Regions from separate parts of the Tardiphaga sp. 37S4 genome, predicted to be linked through region 3. Evidence: predicted binding sites of a transcription regulator. Region 3 holds the regulator's gene; each other region holds the start of a gene.

Region 1 (5,267 bases), 870 kb from region 3:
GCACGCTGGCCGATGGCGCGCTTGAGGACGACATTCCCGGGACCGGGCGCGGCGATGAGATCGGTGCGATGGCATCGACCGTTCAGGTCTTCAAGGACAATGCGGTCCGGATTCGCGGGCTCGACAAGATCGAAGCTGAGACGCAGGCGCGCGCGTCGGCCGAGCGTCGTTCGGCCATGGAGAGCATCGCCGATGATTTCGAACGCAGCGTCAACGGTATTGTCCGCTCGGTATCGACGGCAGCAGCAGGGATGCAGACTACCGCGCAATCCATGACGGCGACCGCCAGCGATGCCAGTTCGCGTGCATCGACGGTCGGCGCCGCGTCGGAGCGGTCGTCGGACAATGTCAGCACGGTTGCAGCCGCCGCCGAGGAATTGTCGGCTTCGGTCAGCGAAGTCTTGCGGCAGGTCTCGCAGTCGAGCCAAATTGCCAGCAAGGCAGTCGGCGATGCGGAACGCACCAATGCGACCGTTCAGCTGCTGTCCAGCGGCGCGGAGAAGATCGGCGAAGTGGTTCAGTTGATCCACAGCATCGCCTCCCAGACCAATCTGCTCGCGCTGAATGCGACCATCGAAGCGGCGCGCGCCGGCGAGTCCGGCCGCGGCTTTGCGGTCGTCGCCTCGGAAGTGAAGGCGCTGGCAAGCCAGACCGCCAAGGCCACCGAAGAGATCTCCGCCCAGGTCGCAGCTATGCAGGCATCGACCAGCGAAGCCGTACTCTCGATCAGCGCCATTACGGGGACCATCGCGCAGATGAGCGAGATCACCACTAGCATCTCCACGGCCGTCCAGGAGCAGGGCGAGGCCACGCGGGAAATCGCGCGCAACATTCAGTCGGTCGCGGCAGGCTCCAGTGAGATCAGCGAACATATCGGGGGCGTCAGCAGCGCAGCGGAAGCGACCGGGACGGCGGCCTCGCAGGTGTTGTCGAATGCCAGGGAGCTCGACACTCAGTCCGGCATGTTGCGAACGGCGGTGGACGAGTTCCTGACCAAGGTGCGTGCGGCGTAGAGGCTCTTCTTCCCCTCTCCCCTTGTGGGAGAGGAAAGTAGATCACGCTCGAACGTAAAAAGCCCTCCCTTGCGGGAGGGCTTTCGTCGTTCAGGCTGATGCCTGCTCGCGTTGATTACTTCGCCTTCAGGAAGTCGGCGACTTCGAGCAGCACGAACTCGTTGTCGTCGGCCTTGTTCGGCTCGCGGCTCGACGAGAACGGCAGGTTGTTGTCGTTGCCGACGATGATGTGGGTGGCATCAACCTGGTCGACGTTCTCGATGGTGAAGAACGGGAAGGTCAGCACGCCGTCATTCAGCGGCTTGCGGGCCAGCTTGTTCGGGTCCTGGATCTTCATCAGGTCGATGAAACCAATCTTGCGAACGGGCTTGCCGACATTGGCGTCGTTCAGTTCGATCTTGTAGACCTTCTTGAACTTGGCGAGATCCGGGAAGCAGTCTTCACCGCGCTTGCCGTCGGCGCAGGCCTTGTCCTTGGTGCCTTCGCCATTGTCACGCTCGATGATCAGGCCGTTGTCGGCGGTGATCATGTTGAAGTCGCCGATGGCATTGCCGTTCTGTTCGAACACGTACTGCCAGTAGCGACCGGTGAACTTCTCGTTGGCGACGTCGAATTCCAGGATGCGCGAAGCTTCCTTGCCGTCGACCTTTTCCCAGTCCTTCTTCTCGGCATCCCAGATCGGGCCTTCGAGCAGGCCGTATAGGAACTTGCCATCCTTGGAGGAGGCGAAGCCTTCATAGCCCTTGGAGCGGCGCAGGTTGACGGTGGTGTAGGTGGCGCCCGGTGCGCCCGGCGACTGCACCGACCAATGGTCGGGCGAACGCACCGGCTTGCCGTCGGCGACGGTGTCGAACACAGCCAGAACCTTGCCGGTCTTGTCGGCCTTGATGATGTAGGGGCCGAATTCCTCGCCGATCCAGAAATTGTCGCCGACGATCTGGAAGCCTTCGGTGTCGACATCGGCGCCGGTCAGGTAGCGCTTGGCGGTGTCTTCATGAACGATGCGGAACGGCACCTTCTTGTCGGGATCGTGCAGGAACACGGTGGCCTGACGCTCGACCTTGCCGTTTTTCCAGTCGATCTTGTGATGATTGAGATAGATCATGTAGTCGGCCGAATTGTAGCGCGAGCCGGCGCCGTTGTCGGTCAGCACCCAGAACGAACCGTCGGGCATCACCTTGATGCCGGAATGGCCCTGCAGCGGCTGGCCCTTCATCGGCAGCGAGATGCCGGTGGCGCGCTCATAGGACTTGCCCATCACGGTGCCGAGCGCGTCGACGCGCTTGCCGGTGGTGTATTTGCCCGAGGTCTTCAGGTCGTTCGGCGCATCCGCAGGCGCATCGATGGTCGACGTCGCCGGCAGCACGGCATGGCCGGCGAGCTTGGCGGGGAATTCACCTTCGGTCTGGGCGAAAGCGGCGGATGTGAGCATGACGAGGGAAGCGACGGAGCAGAGGAATGTGCTGCGCATGGTGTGTCTCCTTGTGGTGACCATGCGGCGTGTTCTGAGGCGCGGGCGTTACGCTGCGCTGACAGTTCCGTGACAAGAAAATGACGAGAGGGGAAAACCCTGCGACATGCAGTCGCCGAGTCTGCGGGTTAGGCGCGGTTCCTCTTCGTTCAACCCACGCAAAACCATCGTCATGGCCGGGCTCGTCCCGGCCATCCACGTCTTCTTTGTGGCCGAGACGTAGATACCCGGCATTCGCCGGGCATGACGAACATACCTGCCGTGCGGTTCTATCTGAAATGCGCCTACTGCTTCTCGATCCCCGCATCCGTGATCAGCTTCTCCCACACCTTGAGCTGATCCTTCAGGAAGGCGTCGAACTCTTCCGGCGTACCGGAGAAGGCTTCCATGCCGCGGTTGGCGAGGTCTTTCTGGATCTCGGGGCGTTCGACGATCTTGCGGATTTCGGCGTTGAGCTTGACGACGATGTCCTTCGGCATGTTGGCCGGGCCGAGATAGCCCTGCCACGAGGTGATGTCGAAGCCCTTCACGCCGGCCTCGTCCATGGTCGGAAGGTCGGGCAGAAGCTTGGAGCGATACTTGGTGGTCACCGCAAGCGACTTCAACGCCTTGGCGTTGACATGCGGCAGGCCGGTCGGAACGTCGACGAACATCATGCTGACACGGCCGGCGATGACATCGGTGAGCGCCGGTGGTGAGCTCTTGTAAGGCACGTGCAGGAGATCGAGCTTGGCGAGGCGGGCAAAGGTCGCGCCCGAGACGATCGCCGACGAACTGCCCGATGCGTAGGAGTACTTGCCCGGCTCTTTCTTGGCGAGCGCGATCAGCTCTTCCACGGAGTTGGCGGGAATCTCGGGATTGATCACCAGCATGAAGGGCAGGTCGCCGGTGCGCGCGATCGGCGTGAAATCCTTGATCGGATCATAGCTCATGGTCTTGAGCAGAAAAGGATTGGCCGAATGCGTCGTGTTGGTCGTGACGAACAGCGTGTAACCGTCGGCGGGGGCGCGAGCGACGAAACTGGCGGCGATCGAGCCATTGGCGCCGGCCTTGTTGTCGATCACGGTGTTGGCGTTCAGTGCGGTGCCGAGTTCCTTGGCGATCAGGCGCGTCGTGGTGTCGGTGCCGCTGCCTGCGGCGAAAGGGAGCACCAGCGTGATCGCCCGGTTTGGATAATTCGCGGTTTGTGCGATGGCATCCGGGGTCGCCAACAGTAGCGCTCCGATAAACCATGCGCTCGCCACACCGCGAAGAACTGAAAGTCCGTGCATTCCGCTTTTCTCCCTGAATCGGCTTTGGTAGCCCACATTTGTTGCGGGCAAACTAGCGGAGGTCGGTGACGCACGGAAGCGGAAAGGTATGCAGTTCAGGTGAGCGCGCTGTCGATGGTGTAGGCCATGCAGCGACTTCTGCTGCACCGGGTCGACCTTATCGCGTTCGTGAGCGACGGCACCTGCAGACGGCCGCTGATCCGCAGCATCTCCGCGTCGAGGTCGGTGCGAATGCCGGTGCAAGCTCCGGAGCAAGCACGATCGTTTCGCCGCGGTCCTTCTCGTCCCCGCTATTGCTTCCCGACCAGCGGACAGGTTCAGCGCCGCGCAGGCGCGAAGCTCTTTGACAAATGCAAAGCAGCTCCTATATAAATTAGAATAATTCTAAATTAAGTAAGGCTTTGATATGAAGGCGTTTTCGGAGCTCACCGAACGCGAGGTGCTGGCGGTTGCGATCTCCAGCGAGGAAGAGGACAGCCGGATCTATCTCAGCTTCGCCGAGGATCTGGCAGAGCGCTATCCCGATTCCGCGAAAGTCTTCAGCGAGATGGCCGAAGAAGAAAAGGGCCATCGACATCTGCTGTTGCAGATGTATGAGAAGCGCTTCGGACCGAACCTTCCGCCGATCCGGCGCGAAGACGTCAAGGGCTTCATCCGCCGCCGACCAATCTGGCTCACGCGTAACCTGTCGCTCGACACTATCCGCAAGGAAGCCGAGAGGATGGAGTTTGAGGCCGAGCGTTTTTACGCCAGGGCTGCCGAGCAGGCGACGGATGTCGGCGTTCGCAAGTTGCTGGGCGATCTGGCCGAGCTGGAAAAAGGACACGAGCATCTCGCGGCCAAATTATCGGATGCCATCCTGACGTCCGACGTTCGTACGATGGAGGACAACACCCGCCACCGGATGTTCGTCCTGCAGTATGTTCAGCCTGGTCTTGCGGGCTTGATGGACGGCTCCGTATCCACGCTGGCGCCGCTGTTTGCGGCCGCGTTTGCAACACATCACAACTGGCAGACATTCCTTGTTGGCCTCGCCGCGTCGATCGGCGCCGGCATCAGCATGGGTTTCGCCGAAGCGCTGTCGGACGATGGCTCTATGACCGGACGCGGCTCGCCGTGGTTGCGTGGCGGCATCTGCGGGCTGATGACGACGCTGGGCGGTCTCGGCCATACTCTGCCTTATCTCGTGCCGGACAGCTGGCCGAATGCATTCTGGATCGCGACGGCCATCGCGGGTGTCGTCGTTTTTTTCGAACTCTGGGCCATCGCCTATATCAGGGCGCGCTATATGGATACGCCGTTCCTGCAGGCCGTCTTTCAGGTGGTGCTTGGCGGCGTCATCGTTCTGGCGGTGGGAATATTGATCGGAGGCGCGTAGTGGGTGGGGAGGCGTCAGATGGCGTCGTTGCGCGGGATGGCGTAGGTTCTACGCGCGGGAAACCCTGCTGCTCGTCCCGCCGATGATGAGTGTGTGCGATGCATGATCGCGGCAGGTGCGATCGCGGGCAGCTT
Region 2 (5,267 bases), 2.9 Mb from region 3:
GAGACCGCACAGCGCCTTTTCATTGAAGAGCGTGACAAGGCTTCGCGTCAGCGACTCGTAGACAACGAGACGCACCGAGTTGGAGCCAATATCGATGACGGCGACGCTGGTCGCGCGTTGATTGGCACGCGCTACCACGTTGCTGGTTCCTTACGAGGATTGGTGACGCTCCGAACGGCGGGTGAGCCGGCGCGGGGATGATTTCTCAAGCGACTTTCCACGGCCAGACAGACTCGGATTCGTCATGAAGTAATTGTGCACATTGAAGGGTTCCTCGCCCTTCGCTGCCTTCATACGCGTTGACGACCCGTCCGGCAACAATTGCCAGCTCTGTTCCGTATCCTTGAGATTGGCCACCATGATCTGCTCGAGCACCTGGGTATGCACGGTGGGATTCTGCAGCGGACACAGAACCTCGACGCGGCGATCCAGATTGCGTGGCATCATGTCAGCCGACGATATGTATATCGCCGCCTTCGGGCTCGGCAGGCCATTGCCCATACCGAAGCAATAGATTCGACCATGTTCAAGGAAGCGGCCGATGATCGACTTGACGCGAATGTTTTCAGACAGGCCGGGCACGCCCGGCCGCAGGCAGCAGATGCCACGCACGATCAGTTCAACGGATACACCGGCATTCGACGCCTCATAGAGCGCATCGATGATTTCCGGATCGACCAGCGAATTCATCTTGAGCCAGATCGCACCCGGCTTGCCGCTGCGGGCGAATGCCGCTTCGCCGCGGATGTGTTCGAGCATGCGACCGCGCAAGGTCAGCGGCGACACGGCCATCTTCTCGATGTCGCTCGGCTCCGCATAGCCGGTGATGTAGTTGAACACGCGTGCGGCATCGCGACCGATGATCGGGTCGGATGTGAAATATGACAGATCAGTGTAAATGCGCGCTGTGACCGGATGATAGTTGCCGGTGCCGGTGTGCACATAGGTCGTGAGCGAGCCGCCCTCGCGGCGCACCACCAGCGACAGCTTGGCGTGGGTCTTCAATTCCAGGAAGCCATAGACCACCTGGACACCGGCGCGTTCGAGATCGCGAGCCCAGCGGATATTGGCCTCTTCGTCGAACCGCGCACGCAGCTCGACGAGCGCCGTTACCGACTTACCGGCTTCGGCGGCCTCGACCAGCGTGCGGACAATCGGCGAATTGTTGGAGGTGCGATACAGCGTCTGCTTGATCGCCACCACGTCCGGATCGCGCGCAGCCTGCTGCAGGAACTGCACGACGACGTCGAAGGATTCATAGGGATGATGGACAATCAGGTCCTTCTGACGGATCGCGGCAAAGATGTCGCCGCCATGATCGCGGACACGTTCCGGATGACGCGGCACATAAGGCACGAATTCGAGATCGGGCCGATCGAGCCGCGTGAGCTGCGAAACCTCGTTCATGGCGAGGATGCCGTCGACCAGCAGGATTTCGTCATCCGAGGTCGCCAGCGCGCGCTGCACGAAGGCGCGGAGTTCTGCCGGCATGCTGGCTTCGATTTCGAGCCGGATCACCGACCCTCTGCGGCGACGCTTCAGCGCAGTCTCGAACAGCCGGACCAGATCCTCGGCCTCTTCTTCGACTTCGAGTTCACTGTCGCGGATGATGCGGAAGGCACCCTGCCCCTGAACGGTGTAGCCCGGGAATAGACGTGCGATGAACAGGCCAGTGGCCTGTTCCAGCGTGATCAGGCGGACCGCGCCGTCCTTGCCGGGGGTCGGCAGGCGGATGAAGCGATCGATCTTGCCGGGCATGCGGATCAGCGCGTTCATCGTCTTGCCGTCGGACACCCGCGACAGATGCAGCGCGATGGTGAAGCCCAGACTCGGAATGAACGGGAACGGATGCGCCGGATCGATCGCCAGCGGCGTCAGCAGCGGGAAAATGTTGTGGAGGAAGTGGTCCTCGATCCAGGTCCGGTCGGCCTTGCTGACCTCCTTGCCGTCGAGCAGCACGATTCCGACATCGGCCAGCATGCCGCGCTGGTCGCGCCAGATCGCCTGCTGGTCGCTGCCGAGCTTGGAGACCGCGCTGTTGATCAGCACCAGTTGCTCGGCCGGGGTCAAGCCGTCCGGACTGCGCTCGCTGATTCCCTCACGGACCTGCGCTTTGATACCGGCGACGCGGACCATGAAGAATTCATCAAGGTTGTTTGCGGAAATCGACAGGAAGCGGACGCGCTCCAGCGCCGGATGGCCCGGATTGACGGACTCCTCAAGGACGCGGCGATTGAAATGCAGCCAGGACAGCTCGCGATTGATGAAGCGCTCGGGACCCGACGCGACCACCTCTGCTGGCTTCGCTTCGCCCTTTTTCTCTTCAATAACAATCTCTTCTGCGGAGTCCATGAGACAGCAATCCATCCAGTTCAAGCAGCGCTATAGTGCCGGCAAATCACAGCGGACATTGCGTCAGTTGCGTGACGCTTCGATGACATTGAGGAACCTGCCTGCCGCGCCGTCAAGGCACGGTTTGACGCGCCGCGTTTGACGTCCAAGGCTAAGTCAGGCGTCGCGCAGCAGTTCCGCGGCCAATGCACGGGTCACCGGCCGCCCAAGCCGAAGCGCCTCGCTATCCAGCAATTCCACCGTATGGCGGGCGGCGGCGAATGACCGCTCGATGCGGCTGGCCACATAGCTGACCACGCTCTCGTCGATGCTGAGCTGGCGGTCGGCGCAAAACTTCACGATCAGCGCCCGAAACAACCCGTCATCCGGCGGCAGCAGATTGACTACCGGGATCGCACGGAGCCGCGACCGCAGATCGCGCAACTCGACCTCCATGGCGGCCGGGGCGACCCGCGCCGTAATCAGCACATAGGCGTTGTCCTGACGTGCCAGATTAAGAAGGTGGAACAGCGCCCGCTCGTCGAACGCACCGGCATTGAGATCCTCCACCACCAGTGCGTTGGTCACCAACTCAGCCGGAACCGTCGCAGCCGTCAGGCTGTGCGCCATGGTGGAGCGCGCCCCGGCCTCCTCGGCCCAAATCGCCGCCAGATGGCTCTTGCCGGACCCTTCCGGGCCGACAAGGAGCATGACCCGGTTCGGCCAGTCCGGCCAGCAGTCGATCAGTCCCAGCGCCTCGGCATTGGCCGGGCCCTCAAGGAAGTTGTCGCGGGACAGACTCTCCGCATGGGGCAGCGCGAACGCCAGTTGACGGGGTTGGACGCGGGCGACCACGCAAATACTCCTGCCGGCTCCGCCGGCGAACGTCACGAATACCGGTTTACCGGGGCTCTTGACCGGGTTCGATGGTGCTCATGTGTCGCATCCACTCGACGAGATAGAAGGACACAGAGAGCAGCGTCAAGACGGTCACAAAGCCCATTAAAATCAAATCGTAAGGCGAGGATTTGAAACCAAATCCGAGGGCAGCAAGAACCAAGGCTGCGAAGGCCACCTGCGCCACCGTATTGAGCTTCGATACCATCAGCGGCTTCATCGGGATCGGTTTGCCGAACAACCACGACACAATGACGGCGCCCACGATCATGATATCCCGCGACACCACGAGAATCACGATCCAACGCGGAACTGCCCCCCATATCCCCAGGGAGACATAGATCGAGACCAGCAGCGCCTTATCGGCCAAGGGGTCGAGCAGCGCACCGAGTTCGCTGGCCATGTTGAAACGCTTGGCGAGAAAGCCGTCCACGGCATCGCTGACCCCCGCAATCACGAAGATTGCAAAGGCGATTTCCATCTGGTTCGAGGCAATCGCCCAGACAATCACGGGCACCAGCAGGATGCGCCCGAGGGTGATTAAATTGGGGATACTCACGCGGCGCTTCCCGGCTCCGGCCTGTTTCGCAATCCGAGCTTGGGGGCTCCGACCGGCTTACCGCCTACATAGTAATCGGGATAGCGTTTACGAGCCATTGCGCAGGCGGGGATTCCGACGTAACCAGCCGAAAATACACAGTTTCGCAGCTCCGGCAGGATACCCGGCATGACCGACCAGAAAAAAGGCCTCACTTACGCGGACGCGGGCGTCGATATCGATGCTGGCAACCGTCTGGTGGACCTCATCAAGCCGATGGTTCGCGCAACCGCCCGTGCCGGCGCTGACGCCGAGATCGGCGGCTTCGGCGGACTGTTCGACCTCAAGGCCGCAGGCTTCAAGGATCCGGTTCTCGTCGCCGCCACCGACGGCGTTGGCACCAAGGTCAAGATCGCCATCGAGGCCGGCATCCATAACGGCATCGGCATCGATCTCGTCGCCATGTCGGTCAACGACCTCGTGGTCCAGGGCGCCGAGCCGCTGTTCTTTCTCGACTACTTCGCCTGCGGCAAGCTCGACCCAGAAGCCACCGCCTCAATCGTCGCTGGCATCGCAGAGGGCTGCCGTGAATCCGGCTGCGCGCTGATCGGCGGCGAAACCGCCGAGATGCCCGGCCTGTACAAAGACGGCGACTACGACCTCGCAGGTTTCTCGGTCGGCGCTGCCGAGCGCGGCACGCTACTGCCGACCAAGGACATCGGCGTGGGCGATGCCGTCATTGGCATGGCCTCGTCTGGCGTCCACTCCAACGGGTTCTCGCTGGTCCGCAAGATTGTCGAGCGCACCGGCCTCTCTTACGCCGACAAAGCGCCGTTCTCGCCGGTGATGACGCTTGGCGGTGCGCTGCTGACCCCGACCCGGCTCTATGTGAAATCCTGCTTGCGCGCGATCCGCGAGACCGGCGCCGTGAAGGGCCTCGCGCATATCACTGGCGGCGGCTTCACCGACAACATCCCGCGCGTGCTGCCAAAGAACCTCGGCGTTCGCATCGACCTGCCCTCCCTCACCGTCCTGCCGGTGTTCAAGTGGCTGGCAAAGGAAGGCGATATCGCCGAACTCGAGCTGCTGCGCACCTTCAACTGCGGCGTCGGCATGATCGCCATCGTCAAGCGCGAAGCCGTGCAGCAGGTGATGGACATCCTGCGCGAGGGCGGCGAGACCGTGTCGCTGCTCGGCGACGTCATCGAGGCCACAGGCGACGAGCGCGTCGTCTATGACGGACATCTCGAACTCAACCTGTGAGGCCGTGATGCGTCGCGTCGCCATCCTGATTTCCGGCCGCGGGTCGAACATGACGGCGCTGATCGAGGCCGCAGCCGCAGATGGCTTCCCGGCCGAGATTGCGCTGGTGATTTCGAACAAGGCCGACGCTCCCGGGCTCGCCACTGCGCAGGCCAATGGCGTCAAGACGCTGGTGATCGAGAGCAAACCGTTCGGCAAGGATCGCGCCGGCTTCGAGAAGCTGCTGCAGGCGGCCCTC
Region 3 (5,267 bases):
GGATCGAACATGCGAAGCATGTTCGAGACGGGAGAGGGGGCGCCACAAACACCGCGCTTTGCCGCTACCCCTCTCCCGCCCTCGCTTTGCTCAGGCACCCTCTCCCGCAAGGGGAGAGGGGAAGAAAGAAAGCTCCGTGCTGTCTCACGCCACCGCGTTGAGGCACCAGGCCAGAATGCCCTTCTGCGCATGCAGACGGTTTTCGGCCTCGTCGAACACCACCGACTGCGGACCGTCGATGACCTCGTCGGTGACCTCCTCGCCGCGATGCGCCGGCAGGCAGTGCATGAAGAGTGCGTCCGGCTTGGCCAGTGACATCAGGCGCGCATTGACCTGATAGGGTTTGAGCAGGTTGTGGCGGGTCTCGCCGTCCTTGTCGCCCATCGACACCCAGGTGTCGGTGACGACGCAATCGACGCCCTTCACCATCGCATCGGGATCGTCGCTGAAGGTGATCGGCGCGTTTGCCGCCTTGACCCAGTCCTTGAACGGCTTCTTCGGCGACAGCTGCGGCGGCGTCGCGATATTCAGTTTGAACTGGAAGCGTTCGGCCGCATGCGCCCAGGACATCAGCACATTGTTGTCGTCGCCGGTCCAGGCCACGGTGCGGCCCTTGATCGGGCCGCGATGTTCCTCATAGGTCATCACGTCCGCCATCACCTGGCAGGGATGCGAGAAGCGCGTCAGGCCGTTGATGACCGGCACGGTCGCATTTTCCGCGAGCTCCATCAGCGAGTCATGATTGAGGATGCGGATCATGATGATGTCGACGAAGCGCGACAGCACGCGCGCGGTGTCGGCAATGGTCTCGCCGCGACCGAGCTGCATTTCGGCGCCGGTGAGCATTACGACTTCGCCGCCGAGCTGGCGCATGCCGACCTCGAACGACACGCGGGTGCGCGTCGAGGGCTTCTCGAAGATCATCGCCAGCGTCTTGTTCTTGAGCGGACGATCGGGCTCGGCATTCGAGCCATCCCGCCCTTTCAGCTTCGCCTTCATGGCGGCAGCCGCGTTCATGATATTGCGCAACTCGCTGGCCGGCACGGCCGTGAGATCGAGGAAGTGCCGCGGTGACGTGCTCATCACGCGGCTCCCTGCGTCTTTGCAGATGCCTTGGCGGATGAGCCGAGGGCCACGCAGGCCTGTTCCAGCCGCTGCACGGCCTGCTCGATCTCGGCCTCGCTGACGATCAGCGGCGGCAGGAAGCGCACGACATTGTCGCCGGCGCCAACCGTCAGCAGCTTCGCGTCACGCAATGCGGCCACGAGATCGCCGGCCGGCACGACAGCCTTGAGGCCGATCAGCAGACCTTCGCCGCGCACTTCGCTGAGCACATCAGGATGGCCGTCGACCACGCCCGCGAGTTTCTGTTTCAGCAACAGCGACATCTTCTTCACATGGTCGAAGAAGCCTGGCTTCAGCATGATATCGAGCACGGAATTCGCGGCGGCGACCGCCAGCGGATTGCCGCCGAAGGTCGAACCATGGGAGCCGGGCGCCATGCCTTCGGCCGCTTCCGCCGTAACGAGGCACGCACCGATGGGGAAACCGCCGCCGAGCGCCTTGGCCAGCGACATGACATCCGGCGTCACGCCGATGCGCTGATAGGCGAACAACTCGCCGGTGCGGCCCATGCCGGTCTGCACTTCGTCGAAGATCAGCAGGATGCCGTTCTTGTCGCAGAGTTCGCGCAGCGCGCCAAAGAACGCGTTGCTCGGCGCACGCACGCCACCCTCACCCTGCAGCGGCTCGATGAGAATGCCGGCGGTGTTCGGACCGATCGCCTTCTTCACGGCTTCGATATCGCCGAGCGGCAACTGATCGAAGCCGTCGAGCGGCGTGCCGTAGCCTTCGAGATATTTGGCAGCGCCGGTCGCCGCCAGCGTGCCGAGAGTGCGGCCATGGAATGCGCCTTCAAAGGTGATGATGCGCGTGCGCTCGGGGTGGCCCTTGGAGAAATGATAGTGGCGGGTCACCTTGATCGCGCATTCCATCGCTTCCGCACCCGAATTGGCGAAGAACACGAAGTCGGCAAAGCTTTGTTCGCACAACCGCGCGGCGAGGCGCTCGCCGTCCGGGCTCTTGAACAGGTTCGACATGTGCCAGAGCTTGGTGGCCTGCTCCTGCAATGCGGCGACCATATGTGGGTGCGCATGGCCCAGCGCGTTCACGGCAACGCCGCTGGTGAAGTCGAGATAGCGCTCGCCATCGGTTCCAATCAGCCACGCGCCTTCACCGCGCTCGAAAGCGACATCCGCACGCGCGAAAACAGGCAGCAAGTGAGCCTGAGAGAGGGGCGAAGACGTTGCGTTGCTGGTCATAACCGATCCGATCGAAAAGACTGCGGCCGCGTCGATGACAACTGTGCGAAATCGAACAACGGACCCTAGAAACGAAACGTGCCGCCCTTCTCGGGCGGCACGTGGGCATTATTCTATGTGTGCTGTGAAGACTGTCAACCGCGCACTGCGGCTTTCGAGTCACACGGAGTCGCAGAAAAAGCCGATTTTGCAGCTTTATTTGCAGAAGCATGTGGACGCGGCATGCCCGACTCTTGCGCGCGAGTCACGGCATATTGTAGCTTTTGCCTCGTCGGATACGACATCTCGTGCGGCGGTAGATCCTTTTGACACATCCAGTGCGGCGTAACAGCCGGACGCGAAATTCGCGCCCGGTGAGCGCTAAAGGATTCTGACCGCAGGGATTTTTGAAGTCTCAACTCGCAGCGCTGCCCGGTCAGGCCGGCGCTCACGAAGGGAAAACGGCGATGACGGTAATGACATGGACCGACGATCGCGTCGAACAGTTGAAGAAACTCTGGGAAGGCGGCCTTTCCGCCAGCCAGATCGCTGCGGAACTCGGTAACGTGACCCGCAACGCCGTGATCGGCAAGGTTCACCGCCTTGGCCTGTCCGGCCGTGCCAAGAGCCCCTCCTCGGCAGCTCCGCGGCAGCGCAAGGCGCGCCCGGCGCAGCAGATGGTACGTGTCGCCCGCCCGATGGCACGCGGCAATACCGCGCTGGCCCATAATTACGAGATCGAGGCCGAGCCCGATCCGATCGCCTATGACAACATTGTGCCGATCAGCCAGCGCCTGTCGCTGGTCGAACTCAACGAAGCCACCTGCCATTGGCCGATCGGCGATCCGTCGAGCGCGGACTTCTATTTCTGCGGCGGCAAGGCCCTGGCCGGCGCCCCCTATTGCGCACATCACTCGCGCATCGCCTATCAGCCGGCAAGCGACCGCCGCCGCGCGGTGCCGAAGCCGACGCGCTGAGCTGGAAGATATCCAAGCCAAAGAAAATGCCCGGTGATGAGCCGGGCATTTTTTTGTTTGGGGCTTCTAACCTCTCCCCGCTTGCGGGGAGAAGGAAGATACCTACTCCGCCGCCTTGTCGAAGCGGTCATCCAGCGCGTAGCCGGCGCCGCGCACGGTGCGGATCGGATCGGGCTCACCGGCGGGGTTGAGCAGCTTGCGCAGGCGGCCGATATGCACGTCGACGGTGCGCTCGTCGATATAGATGTCGCGGCCCCAGACGCTGTCGAGCAACTGCTCGCGGCTGAACACGCGGCCCGGATGTTCCAGGAAGAACTCCAGCAGGCGATATTCGGTCGGACCGAGATCGATCGGACGGCTTGAGCGCACGACGCGGCGCTTGTCGCGGTCGAGTTCGATGTCGCCAAACGCCAGGACGGTGGCGAGACGCTCGGGAGCTGCACGACGGAGCAGGCCCTTCACGCGGGCCAGGAGCTCCGGCACGGAGAACGGCTTGACGATGTAATCGTCGGCACCGGTGGCGAGACCGCGAACGCGCTCGCTCTCTTCGCCGCGCGCCGTCAGCATGATGATCGGCAATGCCTTGGTTTCGGGCCGTGCGCGCAGGCGGCGGCACAGTTCGATGCCGGACAGGCCCGGCAGCATCCAGTCGAGCACCACGAGATCCGGCACCCGCTCCTTCAAGCGGGTATCGGCATCGTCGCCGCGAGCGACGGTTTCAACATCATAGCCTTCGGCGTCGAGGTTGTAGCGAAGAAGCGTCGTGAGGGCTTCCTCGTCCTCCACCACCAGAATGCGTGCATTCACAGCCATATGGTCAATATCCTCAGTGACGTCCGAAAAGCCTTTAGATCATGATCCTTGCGGAAGACTGGCTTCCACTTCCCGGATCATGCTTCAGACCGTCGGCGTATTCGCGAATGTGGTCATGTCGCCCTTCGGGCGCTTGTCGAGGATTTGCTGGCCCTCGATCATGTAGAACACGGTTTCCGCAATATTGGTGGCATGGTCACCGATCCGCTCGATGTTCTTGGCGCAGAACATCAGGTGGATACAGAACGAAATGTTACGCGGGTCTTCCATCATATAGGTCAGGAGTTCGCGGAACAGCGAGGTGCAGATCGCGTCGATTTCCTCGTCGCCCTTCCACACCGTCATCGCAGCGGGCAGATCGTGTGCGGCATAGGCGTCGAGCACGGCCTTGACCTGGGTGGTCACGAGGTCGGTCATGTGCTCGAGGCCGCGGATCAGCTTCAGCGGATGGAAGTCGCTGTCGAGTGCATTGACGCGCTTACCGATATTCTTGGAGAGATCGCCGATGCGTTCCAGATCGGTGGCGACGCGCAGCGCGCCGACAATCTCGCGCAAATCGACAGCCATCGGCTGGCGTTTGGCGATGGTCAGCACGGCGCGCTCTTCGATTGTGCGCTGCAACTGGTCGATCTCGGAGTCAGTGGCGACGACGCGCGCACCGAGCGCGACGTCCCGGCGGATCAGCGCATCGACGGATTCGACGATCTGCCGTTCCGCGAGGCCACCCATCTCGGCGACGAGACGGGTCAGCTCCTGCAGATCGTCGTCGAAAGCCTTGGTGGTGTGTTCAAAAGCCATCTCAAATTCCTCCCGCGAATATGTCGCGTCAGCCGAAGCGGCCGGTGATGTAATCCTGGGTGCGGCGATCGGTCGGCGACGTGAAGATCTTGTTGGTCTGATCGAACTCGATCAACTCGCCGAGATACATGAAGGCCGTGCTGTCGGAGACGCGGGCAGCCTGCTGCATGTTATGGGTCACGATCGCGATCGTGTACTGATCCTTCAACTCGTCGATCAGCTCCTCGATCTTCGCGGTCGAGATCGGATCCAGCGCCGAGCACGGCTCGTCGAACAGGATCACCTCCGGCCGCACCGCGATGGTGCGCGCAATGCACAGGCGCTGCTGCTGACCACCCGACAGGCTGAGGCCCGACGCGTTGAGCTTGTCCTTGACTTC
Region 4 (5,267 bases), 2.9 Mb from region 3:
TAAAAGGGCATCGACAGCCGCGCGTCCTCCGCCATGGCCGCGCCAGCCATGAGTAGAATGGGGAGGGTGAGAAACAGACGGGTCATGACACCTCCTGCTGTGAGGTTGTGATGGAGGCTCAGGAAGATGGCGGGGATTTGTCCGCCGCCGGTCACCGCATGCACGGATTTGTGTTACAGGTCGCCGTCATCCGCTACCGACGAGTCTCATGCCCCATACCGAAGCCCTGCTGTTTCCGCTCGCCATGATCGCGCTCATTGCCGAGGCGATGACGGCTGCGCTCGCGGCCGGGCGGCGCAAGATGGACTGGCTTGGCGTTGCCATGCTCGGCTGCATCACGGCACTCGGCGGTGGTTCGGTGCGCGACATGCTGCTCGGGCACTATCCGCTGTGGTGGGTGAAGAGCCCGTATCTGCTGCTGCTGACCGGCGGTGCGGCGCTGCTGACCATCGGGCTTGCGCGCGTGGTGCATCGCTTCCACGCGCTGTTTCTGGTGCTCGATGCCATCGGTCTCGTGGTCTTCACCATCATGGGCTGCAACATCGCGCTTGCCATGGATCAGCCGCTGCTGATTGTCGTGGTGGCCGGGATGATCACCGGCTGCGTCGGCGGCGTGCTCCGCGACGTGCTGTGCAACGACGTGCCGCTGCTGTTTCGCGCCGAACTCTATGCCAGCGTGTCGATCGTCACGGGGCTTCTCTATATCGGCGGCATCAAATACGGATTCAGTCCCGATCTGGTGACGCTCGTCGCCGCCGTGACCGGACTGGCGTTCCGCTTGCTGGCGATCCGGCTGAAGCTGGAAATGCCCAAATTCATCTACGACAGCGACGCCAAATAGCGTCTGCTATCAGCGCATTCCCATGCAGTTGGCATAGAATGTCGTGGTTGCCGGCCAGTCGGAAAATACACCGCGCACGCCGACATCCTTCGCCAGCACGTCCAGCACCGTCAGCGTGTCGCCGTCGCGATCGATGGCGGGTTTGACCGAGCGATGGAAGAAACCGCCGCCGTTTGCGAGCGGCCCGTCGCGCTCGAGCGACCAGGTGATCAGGTCGAGGCCGGCGTCGCGCGCTGCCTTGGCATAAGGGGAGGGCACGATCTTGTTGGTGCCATCAAGCGTCAGCAGCATGTAGATCGGCGGCGCGAGAATCTTGACGCCGGCAGCCTTGAGTTCGGCCATCGACGGTTTCCACGTTTCCGCGCGCATGTGATCGAAGCCCGGTGTTTCATAGCGGCCGTCGAGATAGACCGCCTGCGCGCCGAATTCCGGCGCGGTGCGGATCCAGAACTTGATGTCGTTGAGATCGAAGCTCTGGGCAAATACGTCGCCAGGCGGAATGCCGGCGGCGCGATATTCGTCTAGCATCTGGGTCGCGTACTTCTCCTGACTATAATCGCCGGCGAACGGCATCGGCACCTCTGGAGCCTTCAGCTCCGGCGTGAATTTGGCGCCTAGGCTCTTGATCAGTGCGATGCTTTCCACGTGGGTCATCAGCGTGCCCGAGCTCGCATAAAGATCGGTGCGCCAGCGCGGCGTGCCGTTCTGGTAATCCGCAACGGTGGTCGCTGATGTGTTGGCGGCATCCATCTTCGCCGTCAGCGCCCTGAACTCTGCCAGCGTGATGTCGCTGGTACAGCATTTCGCCGATGCCTTCTTGCCGGTCGCGGGATCGGCGGGGCTGAAGGGTTGTGTGCACTTCGCTGCAAGCGACGGCACCGACAGGATGTTCGTTGTCGTGTGCAGGTCGCATTGCGAATGACGGCAGACCAGCTGGCGGTCCTTCGTAAAGGTCACGTCGCATTCGATTACGCCGGCACCCATGCGTGCGGCGGCCAGATAGGACTCGCGGCTGTGCTCGGGGAATTGCAGCGGCGCGCCGCGATGGGCGATGGAAAAATCGCTCTTGCGAAACGGCCCGGTACAGGTGCTCAGCTTCGTCTTCAGCGGGCCGTCTTTCATTTTGCCGACGAGATAGAACGGCCGCGGACCTAGCTGTGGCTCGGGCAGGGGAATGGTGTCGGCGCGGCCGGTCGTCAGCGATGAGAGGCCGAGCAGCCCGGCCAGTATGAGACGACGCAAAGCGCGCGACATGACGATCTCCAGAATAGCGAAGTGCCATTCTGTCATCTTCGTGTGACGGCTGTAACCGGCGCGAGGGCAACAAAAAAAACCCCGCCATAGGCGGGGTCTTCGTCGTCAGGATTGTGCAGCGATCACCAGCGGCGGATGCAGCGGCCGTAGGGATTGCGGAAAAAGCCGGGGGGGCAGTAACCCGGGCCGCGCGGCGGCGGGCCGCGGAACATCGGGCGGCAACCGCCATAGGGACCGCGGGCATAGCCGGGGCCGCAGCCCTGAGCGACCTGGATCACGCCAGCCGTCTCGGTTGCGCTCAGCGGAGCCAGAGGCATTGCGCTGGCGGCACCGATGCCCCCGACGCTAACGGCAAATAAGGCTGCCGCAAAGATCGTCTTCATTCGTGTTCTCCCTCGATGGTGCCGCGATGCGGCGCAGAGAATAATGATGGCATCGCATCACCCGCTGCAGGACTCTTACGGGCAAGAAAATTGCTGGGGATCAACGCTGCACAGCACGATTAAGCCGATTCGATCTGAATACAGCATGAATGTTTCGGGATATCCGCGTAGCAGGGCGCGGCAGTTGCTACTTCGCCGCGAGGAAGCCCAGCATCAATTCGTTGAATTTGGCCGGTGCATCGAGAAACACGATATGGCCCGCGTCCGGAAGCACCTCGGCCTTCGCGTTCGGCATCTTCGCCGCCAGCGCCTTGGCCAGATCGGCGTTCTGGCCCATCTTCGGCCTCAACGCTTCCGGCGCATTCGGCTTGCCCGGTGCGTTGTGATCGTCGGCGCCCATGATGAACAGGGTCGGCAGGGCGATCAGCGGAATTTCGTGGACCACGGGCTCGCGATAAATGAGCTGCGCCGAACTGACGAAGGCGCGCAGCCAGCGCGGATATTCCGGCGATCCCTTGATGTTGAAACGCGCATCGATAAAGGGCGTTACCTGGTCCGGCTGCATCTTCAGCGAATAGTTCACCTCGAGCTGTTTGCGGTAACCTTCCGCCGTCAGCTTGTCTTCGTTCTCCAAGATCTTCTCGGTCGGCGTCGGTGGCACATAGAGCCGATAGTCCTCAAGCCCGATCGGCGCGGCGAGCAGCAGGTGATCGACGCGATCGGGATAAGCGCGGGCAATGCGCACGCTCAGCATGCCGCCCAGCGAATGCGCGACGATGTCGAATTTCGCGATCCCGAGGTGATCCATCAGCGCGACGGTGTTACGGGCGAGGGTGTCGAAATGCAGATCGCCTGATGGCTTCGACGATTTGCCGAAGCCGATCTGGTCGGGGACCACGACGCGGTAACCTGCATCGTTCAATGTGCCGATCACCGGCGCCCAGTAGCTCGATGGAAAATTGCGGCCGTGCAGTAGCACCACGGTTCGGCCGTTCGGCTTGGTCGATGGCACGTCCATATAGGCCATGCGCAGCTGCTCGCCGTCATTGACCAGTGGCAGCATGTTGACGGGGTAGGGGTAAGGGAAGCCTTCGAGGCCTATGCCGTAAGGCTCGCGCGCCGCAGGAGGCTCGGCCGCCTGCGATGAGGTGAAAGGCAGGGTTGCAATCAGCGCAACGAGCAGCAGGCGGTTCATTGAGAAAGCTCCGGGCGAAAGAAGGTCCGGCGCGGTTTCAGGCTGCATTGCGGCGAAGGTAAGCCGGCGTCTTCACGTTTTCCGGATGGCGTCGCCGGTGGTGCCGAACAATGCCTCGAAACGCTTCTCACCGCTGCGGGTGAAATGCACCACGCGGCTGCCGGGCGAGGGGTCTCTAGCCGCCCATTTCATGGCAGTAAATGAGGTCATGATCGCGGCGCCGAGTGTCCCGGCCAGATGGTGGCGGCGCTCGCTCCAGTCGAGGCAGGCCTTGCAGACCGGCCGGCGCGGATGCGCCAGCGTCGCCGGATCGATCCTCAATTCTTCAGCAACGAACCTGCTGCCCTGGGTCGTGAGTTCGATGACCCGCTCGGTCTGCCGGATCAGCTTCTGTGCCCGCATACTGTCGAGCATCTGCACGCCGAGATCGCCGGCGAGATGGTCGTAGCAAATCCGCGCGCGGCGCAATGCCGGTTCTTTCGGCCCGGTGCGAACGCGGAGATGGCCCGCGCGGGCTGCCAGACCAGCCAAGCCTTCCAGCACACCGGCGACATCGGGGCCGGTGAGGCGATAATAGCGATGGCGCCCTTGTTTTTCCGGCTCGATCAGGCCACCGGCTTCGAGCTTGGAGAGGTGTGAGCTCGCGGTCGGCGCCGTAATCCCGGCTTCCTGGGCGAGCTCACTCGCGGTCAGCGCGCGGCCTGTCATCAGCGCCGTCAGCATATTGGCGCGTGCAGGGTCGCCCACAAGTGCGGCGACCATGGCGATGTCCGGACCTGCTTTCATACTTCGACGCTAATCAAAGTATTGCGGTCGAGCAAGCGGCTATATCCAGGCATCTGCAGAGGGAGCCGCCATGACGATCACTGTCTTCATTCGCTATCAGATCGATCCGTTCAAACGCACATTGTTCGAGGCCTATGCCAAGCGCTGGCTGACGATTATTCCCAAATGCGGTGGTGATCTGCAGGGCTATTGGATGCCGCATGAAGGAACGAACAACATCGCATTCGGCCTGATCTCGTTTCCAAATCTCGCGGCCTATGAGGCCTACCGCGTCAGACTGCGCACTGACGCTGACGGCGTCGCGAATTTCGCGTCGGCCGAGGAGCACCAGTTCATCCTCGCTGAGGAACGCACATTCCTGCGCCAGGTGACCGCATAGTCCACGCGCGACAAAGCCGCGGGCATTGCTGTCCGCAGCTTTGTTTGCCCGTCGCGCCGTTACTTCGGCGCGCCGCCCTTCGAGCTGTCGATCTCGGTGCCGGTCGGAGCCGATTGAGGGGCCTGCGGTCGCGCAGGTGCCGCACCGGTGGTGACACCGGGCTGATTGTTGGTCGGCGTCACGTCACGTACGCCGGGAGCCACTGGCGGCTTCGAATAGGAATCCGCGACGTTGTTGGTTGGCGCTGGCGCCTTTGGCGTGCTGTCCTGCGTCGCCGGGGCGGATTGGGACGCGGTCTTCGTCGCGTCGCCCGGATTCATCGATGTATTGTTCAGGCCGTAGAATACGGCGCCGAGCAAGACAACAATGCCAAGTGCATAAATAGCCATGCGGCTGCCGCTCGCTGGCCCTTCCGCGAGTTCAGGATCG

Evidence for each region. The regulator PhoB, encoded in region 3, activates phosphate uptake and scavenging genes when phosphate is short. The targets are predictions, from matches to a motif close to TGTCATNNANCTGTCAT.
Region 1: LPB73_RS19545 (esterase-like activity of phytase family protein) is a predicted target of PhoB. The motif match lies at 2,543-2,559, and genes of this name have one in related genera.
Region 2: LPB73_RS10200 (RNA degradosome polyphosphate kinase) is a predicted target of PhoB. The motif match lies at 2,424-2,440, and genes of this name have one in related genera.
Region 4: LPB73_RS08685 (glycerophosphodiester phosphodiesterase family protein) is a predicted target of PhoB. The motif match lies at 2,126-2,142, and genes of this name have one in related genera.

Annotation. Positions count from the first base shown of each region.
Region 1 covers NZ_CP088008.1:4,121,027-4,126,293, reverse strand. Annotated here, with positions in the region: gene LPB73_RS19550 (methyl-accepting chemotaxis protein) at 1-1,013, shown strand, start outside; gene LPB73_RS19545 (esterase-like activity of phytase family protein) at 1,129-2,484, opposite strand; gene LPB73_RS19540 (Bug family tripartite tricarboxylate transporter substrate binding protein) at 2,769-3,755, opposite strand; gene mbfA (iron exporter MbfA) at 4,162-5,133, shown strand.
Region 2 covers NZ_CP088008.1:2,087,102-2,092,368, reverse strand. Annotated here, with positions in the region: gene ppx (exopolyphosphatase) at 1-138, opposite strand, end outside; gene LPB73_RS10200 (RNA degradosome polyphosphate kinase) at 151-2,352, opposite strand; gene LPB73_RS10195 (DnaA ATPase domain-containing protein) at 2,509-3,186, opposite strand; gene LPB73_RS10190 (CDP-alcohol phosphatidyltransferase family protein) at 3,233-3,787, opposite strand; gene purM (phosphoribosylformylglycinamidine cyclo-ligase) at 3,956-5,029, shown strand; gene purN (phosphoribosylglycinamide formyltransferase) at 5,034-5,267, shown strand, end outside.
Region 3 covers NZ_CP088008.1:4,989,684-4,994,950, forward strand. Annotated here, with positions in the region: gene argF (ornithine carbamoyltransferase) at 145-1,083, opposite strand; gene LPB73_RS23705 (aspartate aminotransferase family protein) at 1,083-2,321, opposite strand; gene LPB73_RS23710 (GcrA family cell cycle regulator) at 2,768-3,277, shown strand; gene phoB (phosphate regulon transcriptional regulator PhoB) at 3,380-4,084, opposite strand; gene phoU (phosphate signaling complex protein PhoU) at 4,175-4,888, opposite strand; gene pstB (phosphate ABC transporter ATP-binding protein PstB) at 4,917-5,267, opposite strand, start outside.
Region 4 covers NZ_CP088008.1:1,780,776-1,786,042, forward strand. Annotated here, with positions in the region: gene LPB73_RS08675 (hypothetical protein) at 1-86, opposite strand, end outside; gene LPB73_RS08680 (trimeric intracellular cation channel family protein) at 209-841, shown strand; gene LPB73_RS08685 (glycerophosphodiester phosphodiesterase family protein) at 851-2,095, opposite strand; gene LPB73_RS08690 (GCG_CRPN prefix-to-repeats domain-containing protein) at 2,218-2,478, opposite strand; gene LPB73_RS08695 (alpha/beta fold hydrolase) at 2,666-3,673, opposite strand; gene LPB73_RS08700 (ArsR/SmtB family transcription factor) at 3,746-4,459, opposite strand; gene LPB73_RS08705 (NIPSNAP family protein) at 4,530-4,838, shown strand; gene LPB73_RS08710 (hypothetical protein) at 4,898-5,267, opposite strand, start outside.